3 regions of the Streptomyces sp. NPDC006739 genome follow, and region 2 is predicted to be linked to each of the others. Evidence: riboswitches for the same ligand, from Rfam matches in the RefSeq annotation. Region 2 holds a riboswitch; each other region holds the start of a gene.
What was found. A riboswitch is a leader RNA that binds a small molecule or an ion and turns the genes downstream of it on or off. The one in region 2 is predicted to bind thiamine pyrophosphate.

Region 1 (4,274 bases), on a different contig from region 2:
CACCGCCACCGGCAGCGTCGGGTTGTCGGGCCGCGCGATGAACACGGTCGCCCCGAACTCCCCGAGCGAGACGGCGAACGCGAACCCGGCCGCGATCAGCAGCGCCCGCCGCACCATCGGCAGGTCCACCTCCCGCCACACCCGCCACGGCGACGCCCCGAGCACGGCCGCCGCCTCCCGGAGCCGTCCGTCGACGGCCCGCAGCACGGGCAGCATGGTCCGTACGACGAAGGGGGCGCCGACCAGCGCCTGGGCGAGCGGCACCAGGATCCAGGACTGGCGCAGGTCGAGCGGCGGCTTGTCGAGGGCGATCAGGAACCCGAAGCCGACGGTCACCGCGGACACGCCCAGCGGCAGCATCAGCAGCGCGTCGAAGCCCCGCACCAGCCGTCCCGCGTCCCGGCGGGCCAGCGCGGCGGCGGCGAGCCCCCCGACGAGCACCGCGATGGCGGTGGCGGCCACCGCGTACTGCAGCGAGGTCCACACGGCGGTGACGGGTGCCACCAGGAAGGTGCCGCCGTCGGCGTTCGTCAGCGCCCGGTAGTAGCGGAGGCCGGGTGCGTCGAGGGAGCGGCCCACCAGCACGGCGAGCGGCAGGACGAGGAGGAGGGCGACGGTGGCGAGGACGCCGGCGAGCAGCGCCCACTGTCCGGCCCCGCGCGGCCGGCGCGCGGTCACCGAGGCGTCCACCAGGCGCAGCGCGGACTCCCGCCGCCGTACCGTCCAGGCGTGGACGACGAGGACGGCGCCGACCGCGACGAACTGCACGAGGGTGAGGACGGCGGCCGTGGACAGGTCGAAGATCTCCGAGGTCTGCCGGTAGATCTCCACTTCGAGGGTGGAGAAGGTGGGGCCGCCCAGGATCTGCACCACCCCGAAGGAGGTGAAGGTGAACAGGAACACCATCAGCGCTGCGGCGGCCACGGCGGGCGCCAGCGCCGGCAGGGTCACCCGGCGCCAGGCCCCGAGGGGCGAGGCGCCGAGCATCCGGGCGGCGTCCTCCTGACGCGGATCCAGCTGCGCCCACAGCCCGCCCACCGTCCGTACGACGACCGCGTAGTTGAAGAAGACGTGCGCCAGCAGGATCGCCCACACGGTGGTGTCCAGCCGCACCCCCCACAGTTCGTCGAGGAGTCCGCCGCGCCCGACGAGGGCGAGGAAGGCCGTACCGACGACGACCGTCGGCAGCACGAACGGCACCGTGACGACGGCCCGCAGCACCTGCCGGCCCGGGAAGTCGAGACGGGCGAAGACGTAGGCGGCGGGCAGCGCGAGGAGCAGGGTGAGGGCGGTGGAGGCGAGCGCCTGCCAGGTGGTGAACCACAGCACGTGCCGGATGTCGGACTGCCCGAGCACGTCGGCGACCCGTCCGAGCCGCCACACGCCGTCGGTCCTCAGCCCGCGGGCGACGATCGCGGCGACCGGCCAGGCGAAGAAGACGGCGAAGAACGCGAAGGGTCCGGCCATCAGGGCGAGCCGCGCCGCCCTCCCCGCCGTCCGCCCGCGAGGGGCCGTCACTTGAGTACGAGCGAGGTCCACGACTTGACCCACTGGTCACGGCCGGCGGCGATCCGGTCGGGGGCCATGGTCTCGGGATCCTTGGCCTGCGGGCCGTACTTCACGAACTCCGCGGGCACCTCGGCGTCCTTCCGCACCGGGTAGACGTACATGTTCAGCGGCATGTCGTCCTGGAACTCCCTGGTCAGCAGGAAGTCGATGAACGCCTTGCCGCCCTTGGTGTTGTGCGCGCCGGCGAGCAGCCCGGCGTACTCGGTCTGCCGGAAGCAGGTGCCGTACGACACCCCGGTGGGCGCGGTCGTCGGCTTCGGGTCGGCGTAGATCACCTCGGCGGGCGGCGAGGAGGCGTACGACACGACGAGCGGCCGGTCGCCCTTGGCCTTGCGGCCGCCGGCCGAGCCGGAGAACTCCTGGTCGTAGGCCTGCTCCCAGCCGTCGACGACCTTGACGCCGTTGGCCTTCAGCTTCTTCCAGTAGTCCTGCCAGCCCCCGTCGCCGTACCGGGCGGCGCTGCCGAGCAGGAAGCCGAGGCCGGGCGAGGAGGTGGCGGCGTTCTCGGTGACGAGGAGGTTCTTGTACTGCGGCTTGACCAGGTCGTCGAAGGACTGCGGCGGGGTCAGCCGGTGCTTGTCGAAGTAGGCCTTGTCGTAGTTGACGCAGATGTCGCCGGTGTCGATGGGGGTGACCCGGTGCCTGGCCTGGTCGACGCGGTACTGCGGCAGGACCTGGTCGGCGTCCTTGGCCCGGTAGGACTGGAAGAGGCCGTTGTCGAGGGCGCGGGAGAGCAGGGTGTTGTCGACGCCGAAGAAGACGTCGCCCTGCGGGTCGTCCTTGGTCAGGATCGCCTTGTTGACGGCCTGTCCGGCGTCTCCGTCCTTCAGGACCCTGACCTGGTAGCCGGACCGCTTCTCGAAGTCCTTGAGCACGTTCTTGGAGACGGCCCACGAGTCGTGGCTGACCAGGGTGACGGTCTTGGAGTCGGCCGCCCCCTTGCCGCCGGCCGACCCGCACGCGGACAGCGCGACGAGACCGAGGCCGACGGCCGCGACCACGAACTTGTTGTTGCTCACTGAGATTCCTCCTGGCAGACCAGGAAGAGACGCGGCCCTGTCCGGGACCGTCGGAGGGATCCGCCGGCTCCCGGGCAGGGCGCAACAGCTTGAGTGATGACCGAACTTCCTACCCAGAATGACCTGGGCAAGGTTCAGAGGGTCTGCGGCCCGGTTGCCGCACTCTCAGCGCTGTGGCGCTCCCCTGTCGGAATATGAAGATGTACGTACCGGCTCAGATTACCGCTCGGTGGCCGCGAGCTGACCGCAGGCCCCGTCGATCTCCTGCCCCCGGGTGTCCCGGACCGTCACCGGCACACCGTGGGCCCCGATCGCCTCGACGAAGGCCTTCTCGTCCTCGGGCCGGGAGGCGGTCCACTTGGACCCCGGCGTCGGGTTGAGCGGAATCAGGTTCACGTGCACGGGCTTGCCCCTGAGCAGCCGCCCCAGCCGGTCACCGCGCCAGGCCTGGTCGTTGATGTCCCGGATCAGCGCGTACTCGATGGACAGCCGGCGCCCGCTCTTCTCGACGTACTCGAATCCGGCGTCGAGCACCTCGCGCACCTTCCACCGCGTGTTCACGGGGACGAGGGTGTCGCGCAGTTCGTCGTCGGGAGCGTGCAGGGAGATGGCGAGCCGGCACTTGAAGCCCTCGTCGGCGAACCGGTGGATGGCCGGCACGAGGCCGACCGTCGACACCGTGATCCCGCGCTGCGAGAGCCCGAGCCCGTCCGGCGCGGGGTCGGTCAGCGCGCGGACGGCACCGACGACCCGCTTGTAGTTGGCCAGCGGCTCGCCCATCCCCATGAAGACGATGTTGGAGAGCCGGGCGGGCCCGCCGGGCACCTCCCCGTCCCTGAGCGCCCGCATGCCGTCCACGATCTGGTGGACGATCTCGGCGGTGGACAGATTCCGGTCGAGCCCCGCCTGCCCGGTCGCGCAGAACGGGCAGTTCATCCCGCACCCCGCCTGCGAGCTGATGCACATCGTCACCCGGTCCGGGTAGCGCATCAGCACCGACTCCACGAGCGTCCCGTCGAACAGCCGCCACAGCGTCTTGCGGGTGGTGCCCTGGTCGGTCGACAGATGCCGTACGACGGTCATCAGCTCGGGAAACAGCGCCTCGCGGAGCTTGTCCCGCGACCCGGCGGGGATGTCGGTCCACTGCTCCGGGTCGTGCGCGTACCGCGCGAAGTAGTGCTGCGAGAGCTGCTTGGCGCGAAACGGCTTCTCCCCGGCCTCCGCCACGGCGTCCTTGCGCTCCGCGGGCGTGAGATCGGCGAGATGCCGCGGCGGCTTCTTGGCTCCGCGGGGGGCGACGAAAGTGAGTTCTCCGGGCTTAGGCATAGCCGTACCAGTGTCGCAGATCCACTCCGCGGCCCGGTCCTCGCGTGCGAGGGCCCCCGTCCTGCCCGGGACGGGGGCCGTGTGCCGTGCCCGGGAGGGTCAGGCCGAGCCGACGAACACCACCATCAGCAGCCACACCACCGGAGCCGTCGGCAGCAGTGAGTCCAGGCGGTCCATGATGCCGCCGTGGCCGGGGAGCAGGGTGCCCATGTCCTTGATGCCCAGGTCACGCTTGATCATGGACTCGCCGAGGTCGCCCAGCGTGGCGCTGACCGCGACCGCGAGGCCCAGCAGCAGGCCCTGCCACCAGGCGCCGCCGTCGATCAGGAACTGCATGCACAGCGCGCCCGCCACCATGGC
Region 2 (4,274 bases):
CGGCGCATCGCCACGGTGGTCAGCTCCGTGCCGGAGGCGACCAGCGCCCGCTCCAGGACGTCCAGGCTCGGGGCGCCGCCGGTGCCCATGATCAGGCGGGACGCGAAGGACGCACCGCCGAGGAAGAAGGGATCGTCGGCCATGGTCAGCCTCCTTGGACGGCGGTGAGGACTTCGACGCGGTCACCCTCGGACAGCGCGGTCGCCGCCCACTGCCCGCGCGGGACGACGGTCTCGTTGAGCGCGGCGGCCACCCCGGAGGGCGCCGCGGTCAGGGCACGCACGACGGTGTCGAGAGCCGTGCCGGGCGCGAACTCCCGGGGCTCCCCGTTGACGGAGATGTTCATGCCGGCTGCTCCGAGCGCGCGGCGGCGAACCGCCTCGGGGTGAACGGCAGCGCCTCGTCCGGCAGATCACCGGTGCTCAGCGCGTGCGCGAGGACGTCACCGGTGACCGGGGTGAGCAGTACGCCGTTGCGGTAGTGCCCGGTGGCCAGCAGCAGCCCGTCAAGCTCGGTCGGTCCGAGCAGCGGCGCGTTGTCCGGGGAGCCGGGCCGCAGCCCCGCCCGGGTCTCGGTCAGCGGCAGCTCGGTGATGCCGGGCACCAGCTCGTGGGCGTCCCGCAGCAGCTCGTACACGCCCCCCGCCGTCACCGTCGTGTCCCAGCCCAGCTCCTCGCTGGTCGCCCCGACCACCAGCTCGCCGTTCTCCCGTGGCACCAGGTAGACATGGCTGCCGCGCACCACCGCCCGCACCGTCCGGCTCAGGAACGGCGCGTGCCGCCGGGGCACGGCCAGCCGCAGCACCTGCCCCTTCACCGGCCGCACCGGCGGCAGGACGTGCTCCGGCACGCCCGCCAGCCGCCCGCTCAGACTGCCCCCCGCGAGCACCACCCGGCCCGCACCCAGCTCGGTGCCGTCCGCCGTGCGGACGCCGGCCGCGCGGTCCCGTACGACGTGCAGGCGCTCGGCCCAGGCGTGGTGGAAGACCACCCCCACCCGTTCGCACGCGGCCACCAGCGCGGTGGCCAGCCGTCGTGGGTCGATCTGGTGGTCGCCGTCGACCCGCAGGCCGCCGCGCACGCCCGGCGCGAGCATCGGCTCCAGGCGCCGGCACTCCCGCCCGGACAGCCACACCGACTCCAGGCCCGAGCGCCGCTGGAGGGCGTGCAGCTCGCGCAGATGGGCGCGGTCGTCGGCGTCCAGAGCGACGGCGAGGGTGCCGCAGCGGCGGTAGCCGAGGTCCTGGCCGGTCAGCTCGGTCAGCTCGGCCGCGAAGTCCGGGTAGCGGCGGGCCGAGGCCAGGTTGAGCCCCAGCAGGGTCTGCTCTCCGTAGTGCAGTTCGGTGACCGCGGCCAGCATCCCGGCGGCCACCCGCGCGGCCCCGCCGCCCGGCTCGGGGTCCACCACGGCCGTGCGGAACCCGCGCTGCGCGGCGCGCCAGGCCGTGACCAGGCCGATGATCCCGCCCCCGATGACGAGGACGTCTGACGTACGTGACGACATGGGCGTCCAGCCCCTCCCTTCGCCGGCATGACCCGGATCAGGTTCGTACGGTCGGAGGCCGCCAGCCTCCCTCTCAGCCCGGTGCGTCCGGGCTCCCGCGAGTGCGTGTACGGTCGCCACCCTAGCCCCCCGTTCCACGGCTCTGTAAGGGCACCGCCCGGCGGGGCGCGGCCGCGCGCCCGCTGTGCAACAGGTCACTGAACGCACTTGCTGACTGACGTTTTGTCAGTTGTCTAAGGTGATCGGGTGAGCGAGCAGACGCGGGAAGCGCGGGAAGAGGGCACGTCACAGGGGCGGCGCGTGGTCGTCGTCGGTGCGGGCATGGCCGGGGTGCAGACCGCGGTCGCGCTGCGCGAACAGGGGTTCACCGGCAGCGTGACGCTGATCGGCGCCGAGCCGCACCAGCCGTACGACCGGCCGCCGCTGTCCAAGGCGGTGCTGCTCGGCAAGGCCGAGGGCTCCGCCTTCGACGTCGACTTCGAGGCGCTCGGCATCGAGCTGTCCCTCGGACGCGAGGTGACCGGCCTGCGCCCCGGCGACCACCAGCTGGACACCGGGTCCGGGCCCGTCCCGTACGACGTCCTGGTCCTGGCCACCGGCGCGGAACCGATCCGGCTGCCGGGCGCGGAGGGTGTGCCCGGCGTGCACCTGCTGCGCACCCTGGACGACGCCGAACGGCTGCGGCCCGTGCTCGCCCGGCAGCACGACGTCGTGGTGGTCGGCGCGGGCTGGATCGGCGCCGAGTTCGCGACGGCGGCCCGTGAGGCGGGCTGCGCGGTGACCGTCGTCGAGGCCGCCGACCGTCCGCTGGCGGGCGCGCTGCCCGCCGAGGTGGCCGCGCCGATGGCCGCCTGGTACGCCGACATCGGCGCCGTCCTGCGTACGCACGCGCGCGTGGAGCGCGTCGAGCCCGGCGCGGTGGTGCTGGACGACGGCTCGCGGCTGCCCGCGGGCGCCGTGGTGGTCGGCATCGGCGCCCGGCCCGCCACCGGGTGGCTGGCCGGCTCCGGCGTCGAGCTGGGCGCGCACCGCGAGGTGGTGGCCGACGAGCACCTGCGCACCTCGGTCCCGGACGTGTACGCGGTCGGCGACTGCGCCTCCTTCCCCTCGGCCCGGTACGGCGAACGGCTGCTCGTCCACCACTGGGACAACGCCCTGCAGGGCCCGCGCACGGTCGCGGCGAACATCATCGGCGAGACCCCTTCGGTCTACGACCCGGTGCCGTACTTCTGGTCCGAGCAGTTCGGCCGCTTCGTCCAGTACGCCGGGCACCACGCCTCGGCCGACCGGGCCGTGTGGCGCGGGGACCCGGCCGGACCCGCCTGGACGGTGTGCTGGCTGCGCCAGGACCGCCTGGTGGCCCTGCTCGCGGTCGGACGGCCACGGGACCTGGCCCAGGGGCGGCGGCTGATCGAGGCGGGGCGGCGCATGGACGCGGTGGCCCTGGTGGATCCGGCCCGCCCGCTCAAGGACGCGACCGCCGTCTGACCTCCCATGTGGACCGGCCCGACTTCCGACTGTCAGTGGCAGATGGCAGGCTTGTCCCGTGACCGAGATTGACGCAAAGATCGATGCTCTCGTCCCCGCCTGGCTCACCCTCCCCGACATCGCCGAACAAATGGACGTCGAGGTGACACGTGTGCGGCAGCTGGTCAAGGACGGCCAGCTGATCGCCGTACGCCGTGGTGAGAACCGGGCCCTGCACGTCCCCGCCGCCTTCATCGACGGGGACAAGGTCGTCAAGGGGCTGTCCGGGACCCTGACGCTCCTGAGGGACGACGGCTTCACGGACGAGGAGATGCTGGAGTGGCTCTTCACCCCCGACCCGACCCTGCCCGGCACCCCGGCGCAGGCCCTGAGTGAGAACCGCGGCACGGAGGTGAAGCGCCGCGCCCAGGCGCTCGCCGTCTGACCCACGGCCGACGACCGGCGCCCCGGCCCACCCCCCGAGGCGCCGGCCTCCACCCCCGTGCCCGGACCGCGGCTGCCCGTCCGCCGCCGGCGGAAAGGGGAGGCCGACCGGCAAGACCTCCACTCGCCATGCCCGGCGGGCCGGGTCACCGGGGTCTGCCCAGCCCGACCTGCCCCGACAGTCCGGCCCGCCGACCGGGGCCAACTCGCTCACGGGTAGCCCTCCCGGCCGCTCCCCGGAAGCACGGCCCACTGTCCCGGCAGCCCGCCCTTGCGAGAGGCCGGACCGCTGGTGGACCCGGCAACCCGCGCGCTGACCGCTCCGCCGGCCAGGCCACCCTGCCCGCCAGCCGGACGGGCGATGAAACGCGCTCGGGAAGAACCACCCGCCGACCGGGAAGACGCCCGCCCCCCGGAGGCACCGCACGCTGGGCCGCCGCCCGCCGACCGGGAAGGCACCCGCCTGCCGGAGGCACCGCACGCTGGGCCGCCGCCGACCGGGAAGGCGCCCGCCCCCGGAGGCACCGCACGCTGGGCCGCCGCCGGCCGCGGCCCGCCGACCGGGAAGGCAGCCGCCTGTCGGAGGCACCGTCCGCCGGGCCGCCGCCCCCGACCAGGAAGGCGCCCGCCTGCCGGAGGCACCGCACGCTGGGTCGCCGTCGCCGTCGCCGCCCGCCGACCGGGAAGGCGGCCGCCTGTCGGAGGCACCGCACGCTGGGTCGCCGCCGCCGCCCGCCGCCCGCCGACCGGGAAGGCGCCCGCCCGCCCGAGGCGCCGCCCGCCGACCGGGAAGGCACCCGCCTGCCGGAGGCACCGCACGCTGGGCCGCCGCCCGCCGCCCGCCGCCCGCCGCCCGCCGC
Region 3 (4,274 bases), on a different contig from region 2:
CCGGAGCGGGCTGTGCGCCGGCCATGGCCGGCGTGCCGGGCCGGTCGGCCGCCACCACCAGAGCGGCGAGAAGGGTGGTGACCGGCACCGAGGCGACCAGCCCGATCGAACCGACCAGAGTACGCACGATCTCCTCGGCCACCAGCTCGCTGTTGGCCACCGTCGTCACGCTGCTCTGCGCGATGGAGAACAGCAGCAGCAGCGGCAGCGCGGCACCCGCGTAGGCGAGCACGAGCGTGTTGACCACGGACGCGATGTGGTCACGGCCGATGCGGATACCCGCCCGGTACAGATCGCGCCAGCCCATCGACGGATTGGCCTCGTGAAGCTCCCAGACCGCCGACGTCTGCGTCACCGTCACATCGTCCAGCACACCCAGCGAACCGATGATGACGCCGGCCAGCAGCAGACCGCTCATGTCGATCGAGGGATACAGGCCGTGAATCAGGCCCGTGTTGTCGTCCGTGTTGCCGGTGAGCGCGGCCCAGTCGATGAACTCCGAACCCAGAAGACCGATCAACGACAGCGAGACGAGCGTGCCGAGCACCGCCACGGACGTACGGGCCGACAGACCGTGGCACATGTAGAGGGCGATCAGCATGATGGCACTCGCCCCGACCACCGCCACCAGCAGCGGATTCGAACCCTGCAGGATCGCGGGCAGGATGAAGAGAGTCAGCACCAGGAAGCTCACGGCCAGCGCGACCAGCGCCATGACACCCCGCAACCGGCCCACCACCACGACGGCGATCGCGAAGATCCCGGCGAGCAGTGCCATGGGGAACTTCCGGTTCACATCGGCGACCGAGTACTGCAGATCCTTCGGCGCCGAGGGCTCGTAGGCGACCACGACCTTCTCGCCCTGGTGCAACTGCCGTGACTGGTCCGGCTGAACGATCTCGGTGAACGTACGGCCCTGGTCCTTCCCGGTGTCGACCCGGACAGTCGCCTTTTTGCAGGTGCCCTTCGCCTCCTGTCGCGCCGAGCTGCCCTCGGCGGTGGAGGTGTCCCCGGCCGGGCTGTCCCCGGAGGCGTTCACCGACTTGCAGCTCACCTCGATCACCTTGCTGACCGTGGCCTGCTGTGTCTGCCGGTCGAAACCGACTCCGGTGCGCTCGTGCGGTGGTGCCCCACCTGGCCAGAGCACTACGAGACCGACCACGACGGCCGCGGTGAACGGGATCAGGATGGCGGCGATGACCTTGCGCAGGTGCTTGGAGACCGGCGCGGACGGTCCATGACTGTGACTGTGCGAGTGGCCGTGGCCCCCACCCTGCCGATGGCCGTGCTTCTCGCCTGGTCCATGGTCATGGTCGTGTCCCCGACCGTGGCTCTGATGCTGCTCATGGCCGTGTCCGCCGCCCTCTCCCGGGCCGTCCCCGCGCGGCGGCTCGGGCGGCGGATACGGGTACTGCTGTGTGGTGGTCACCGCCAGATCATCGCAACAACGGCGGGGGCCCCCTGTTCACCGCGCCCGAATTGACGCTAGCGTGGAGGCACCTTTGCACACGCGGGAGCTCGGAGCACCGGGCTGAGAGGGCGCTGACCTCCGTATTCGCGATGTTTCACGTGGAACGAAGTGATGTTTCACATGAAACGCCGCCTGACGGAAGCCGCTGCGTCGACCGCCGAACCTGTTACCGGGTAATGCCGGCGTAGGGAGTAGGTCTCATGACCAACAAGGACGTACGCACGCCTGCCTCCACGCAGAACGCGACCAGCGAGGAGGCCGGGAAGTCCATCGGCTGGCACAAGGGGTATGTCGAGGGTTCACGCCCCGATCTGCGCGTGCCGGTCCGCCAGGTGCACCTCACCAACGGGCAGTCGGTCACGTTGTACGACACATCCGGCCCGTACACCGATCCGCTCGTCGACACCGACGTCCGCAGGGGCCTGTCGCCGTTGCGGGAGAACTGGATCATCGCCCGCGGTGATACCGAGGAGTACGCTGGCCGTCCCGTCCGTCCCGAGGACGACGGGGTCAAGCACACCTCACCGCGCGGGGGCCTGCGCAACCTCGACGCGGTCTTCCCCGGACGGCCCCGTCAGCCGCGCCGGGGCCGGCCCGGAACAGCGGTCACCCAGCTCGCGTACGCCCGCGGGGGCGAGGTCACGCCCGAGATGGAGTTCGTGGCCATCCGGGAGAACGTTTCCCCGGAGGTCGTCCGCGAGGAGATCGCGGCCGGCCGCGCGGTGCTGCCGGCCAATGTCAACCACCCGGAGATCGAGCCGATGATCATCGGCAAGCGATTCCTGGTGAAGGTCAACGCGAACATCGGCAATTCAGCGGTCACGTCCTCCATCGAGGAGGAGGTCGAGAAGATGACCTGGGCGACCCGCTGGGGCGCCGACACGGTCATGGACCTCTCCACCGGCCGGAACATCCACACCACCCGGGAGTGGGTGCTGCGCAACTCCCCCGTCCCCATCGGCACGGTGCCGCTCTACCAGGCACTGGAAAAGGTCGACGGCAAGGCCGAGGAACTGACCTGGGAGATCTACAAGGACACGGTCATCGAGCAGGCCGAACAGGGCGTGGACTACATGACCGTTCACGCGGGCGTCCGGCTGCCGTACGTCCCGCTCACCGCCAACCGCAAGACCGGCATCGTCTCGCGTGGCGGCTCGATCATGGCGGCCTGGTGCCTGGCGCACCACAAGGAGTCGTTCCTGTACGAGAATTTCGAGGAACTGTGCGAAATTCTCGCCACGTACGACGTGACGTACTCGCTCGGTGACGGCCTTCGGCCGGGCTCGATCGCGGACGCCAACGACGAGGCACAGTTCGCGGAGTTGCGCACCCTCGGGGAACTCAACACGATCGCCAAGCGTTTCAACGTACAGACCATGATCGAGGGCCCGGGCCACGTCCCGATGCACAAGATCAAGGAGAACATCGACCTTCAGCAGGAGATCTGCGATGAAGCTCCGTTCTATACGCTCGGCCCGCTGACCACCGACGTCGCGCCCGCGTACGACCACATCACCTCCGGCATCGGCGCCGCGATGATCGCCTGGTGGGGCACGGCCATGCTCTGCTACGTGACGCCCAAGGAGCACCTTGGCCTGCCCAACCGGGACGACGTCAAGACCGGCGTGATCACCTACAAGATCGCGGCCCACGCGGCGGACCTCGCCAAGGGACATCCGGGTGCGCAGCAGTGGGACGACGCGCTGTCGGACGCCCGCTTCGAGTTCCGGTGGGAGGACCAGTTCAACCTCGCCCTCGACCCCGACACGGCACGGGAGTTCCATGACGAGACCCTGCCGGCCGAGCCCGCCAAGACGGCGCACTTCTGCTCCATGTGCGGGCCGAAGTTCTGTTCGATGAAGATCTCCCAGGACATCCGCCGCGAACACGGCGGAAACCGGGCCGAGATCGAGGAGGGCATGGCTCAGAAGTCGAAGGAGTTCGCCGCCGCGGGCAACCGGGTCTACCTGCCTCTCGCGGACTGACTCCGTCGCACCTGGCGGCCGCACAGGCCCTGTCGGGCGTCCGGCCTGGGCCTGTGTGCCTGGGCCGGACGGGGCGCCGGAGCCCCCGAGGAGGGGCACGCGCCCGTGGGTGGGGCGCGCGCCGTCACTCCGGCTGGTGTTCCGGCCCTCCGAACTCCGGGCTGGTGTAGTCCGGGCTGGTGAAGCTGGGGCGCGAGCCGGTCCCGGAGCCCTCGTCCGGGCTGCTGAAGCCGGGGCGGTCGTAGCCGAGGCGCGGCATACGGCTGGTCGGGGCCGGCGAGGCCGGGTGGTGGTGCAGTGTCGTCGTGCCGGGGTCGGCGAGCGCCTCCCGCAGGAACGGCAGGATGCCGCGCTCCAGCAGGGCCTCCCGCCAGGCGTCCCTGGCCCTGGCCACATCGCCGCCCTCCTCGCCGTAGGGTCCGGTCTCCAGCGAGGGGTGGTTGTGCAGGGCGGTGAGCAGCAGACCGACGGCGGCGACCAGGATCGCGGCGGCGGTCACGGCACCGAACACCCAGCCGGCGGTCAGCATGGTCTGGGCGAACGCCGGCTCGGGGTCGAGCATCTTCAGGATGTAGCCGACGAGCAGGAAGATCGCCGCGGCGGTTCCCGCGAGGACGGGGGCGAGGACGGCGAGTACGGCGACGACGCCCGCGCCGCTGGTCTCGGCTGCCTCGCTCAGGGTGGTGGCGAGCCCCATCGCGCCCGTGCCCGGTTCCGTGGAGCCGGACTCGTCGGCGGTCGGCAGGGTGGACGACGCCGGGCGGCGCAGTTCCTCGCGGACCTTCACATAGTGCTGGTACTCGGTCGCCGCGGCCGCC

Region 1: linked by a shared signal. The riboswitch ahead of ACFYMM_RS22400 (thiamine ABC transporter substrate binding subunit) and the one ahead of thiO (glycine oxidase ThiO) in region 2 are both predicted to bind thiamine pyrophosphate.
Region 3: linked by a shared signal. The riboswitch ahead of thiC (phosphomethylpyrimidine synthase ThiC) and the one ahead of thiO (glycine oxidase ThiO) in region 2 are both predicted to bind thiamine pyrophosphate.

The regions. Positions count from the first base shown of each region.
Region 1 is NZ_JBIAGM010000011.1:101,141-105,414, forward strand. It holds gene ACFYMM_RS22395 (ABC transporter permease) at 1-1,467, opposite strand, end outside; gene ACFYMM_RS22400 (thiamine ABC transporter substrate binding subunit) at 1,515-2,588, opposite strand; TPP riboswitch at 2,677-2,784, opposite strand; gene rlmN (23S rRNA (adenine(2503)-C(2))-methyltransferase RlmN) at 2,808-3,914, opposite strand; gene ACFYMM_RS22410 (phosphatidate cytidylyltransferase) at 4,014-4,274, opposite strand, start outside.
Region 2 is NZ_JBIAGM010000002.1:379,339-383,612, reverse strand. It holds gene ACFYMM_RS05140 (thiazole synthase) at 1-143, opposite strand, end outside; gene thiS (sulfur carrier protein ThiS) at 146-346, opposite strand; gene thiO (glycine oxidase ThiO) at 343-1,503, opposite strand; TPP riboswitch at 1,501-1,612, opposite strand; gene ACFYMM_RS05125 (NAD(P)/FAD-dependent oxidoreductase) at 1,750-2,991, shown strand; gene ACFYMM_RS05120 (Rv2175c family DNA-binding protein) at 3,050-3,415, shown strand.
Region 3 is NZ_JBIAGM010000004.1:69,328-73,601, reverse strand. It holds gene ACFYMM_RS10115 (YibE/F family protein) at 1-1,429, opposite strand, end outside; TPP riboswitch at 1,501-1,679, shown strand; gene thiC (phosphomethylpyrimidine synthase ThiC) at 1,672-3,456, shown strand; gene ACFYMM_RS10105 (hypothetical protein) at 3,581-4,274, opposite strand, start outside.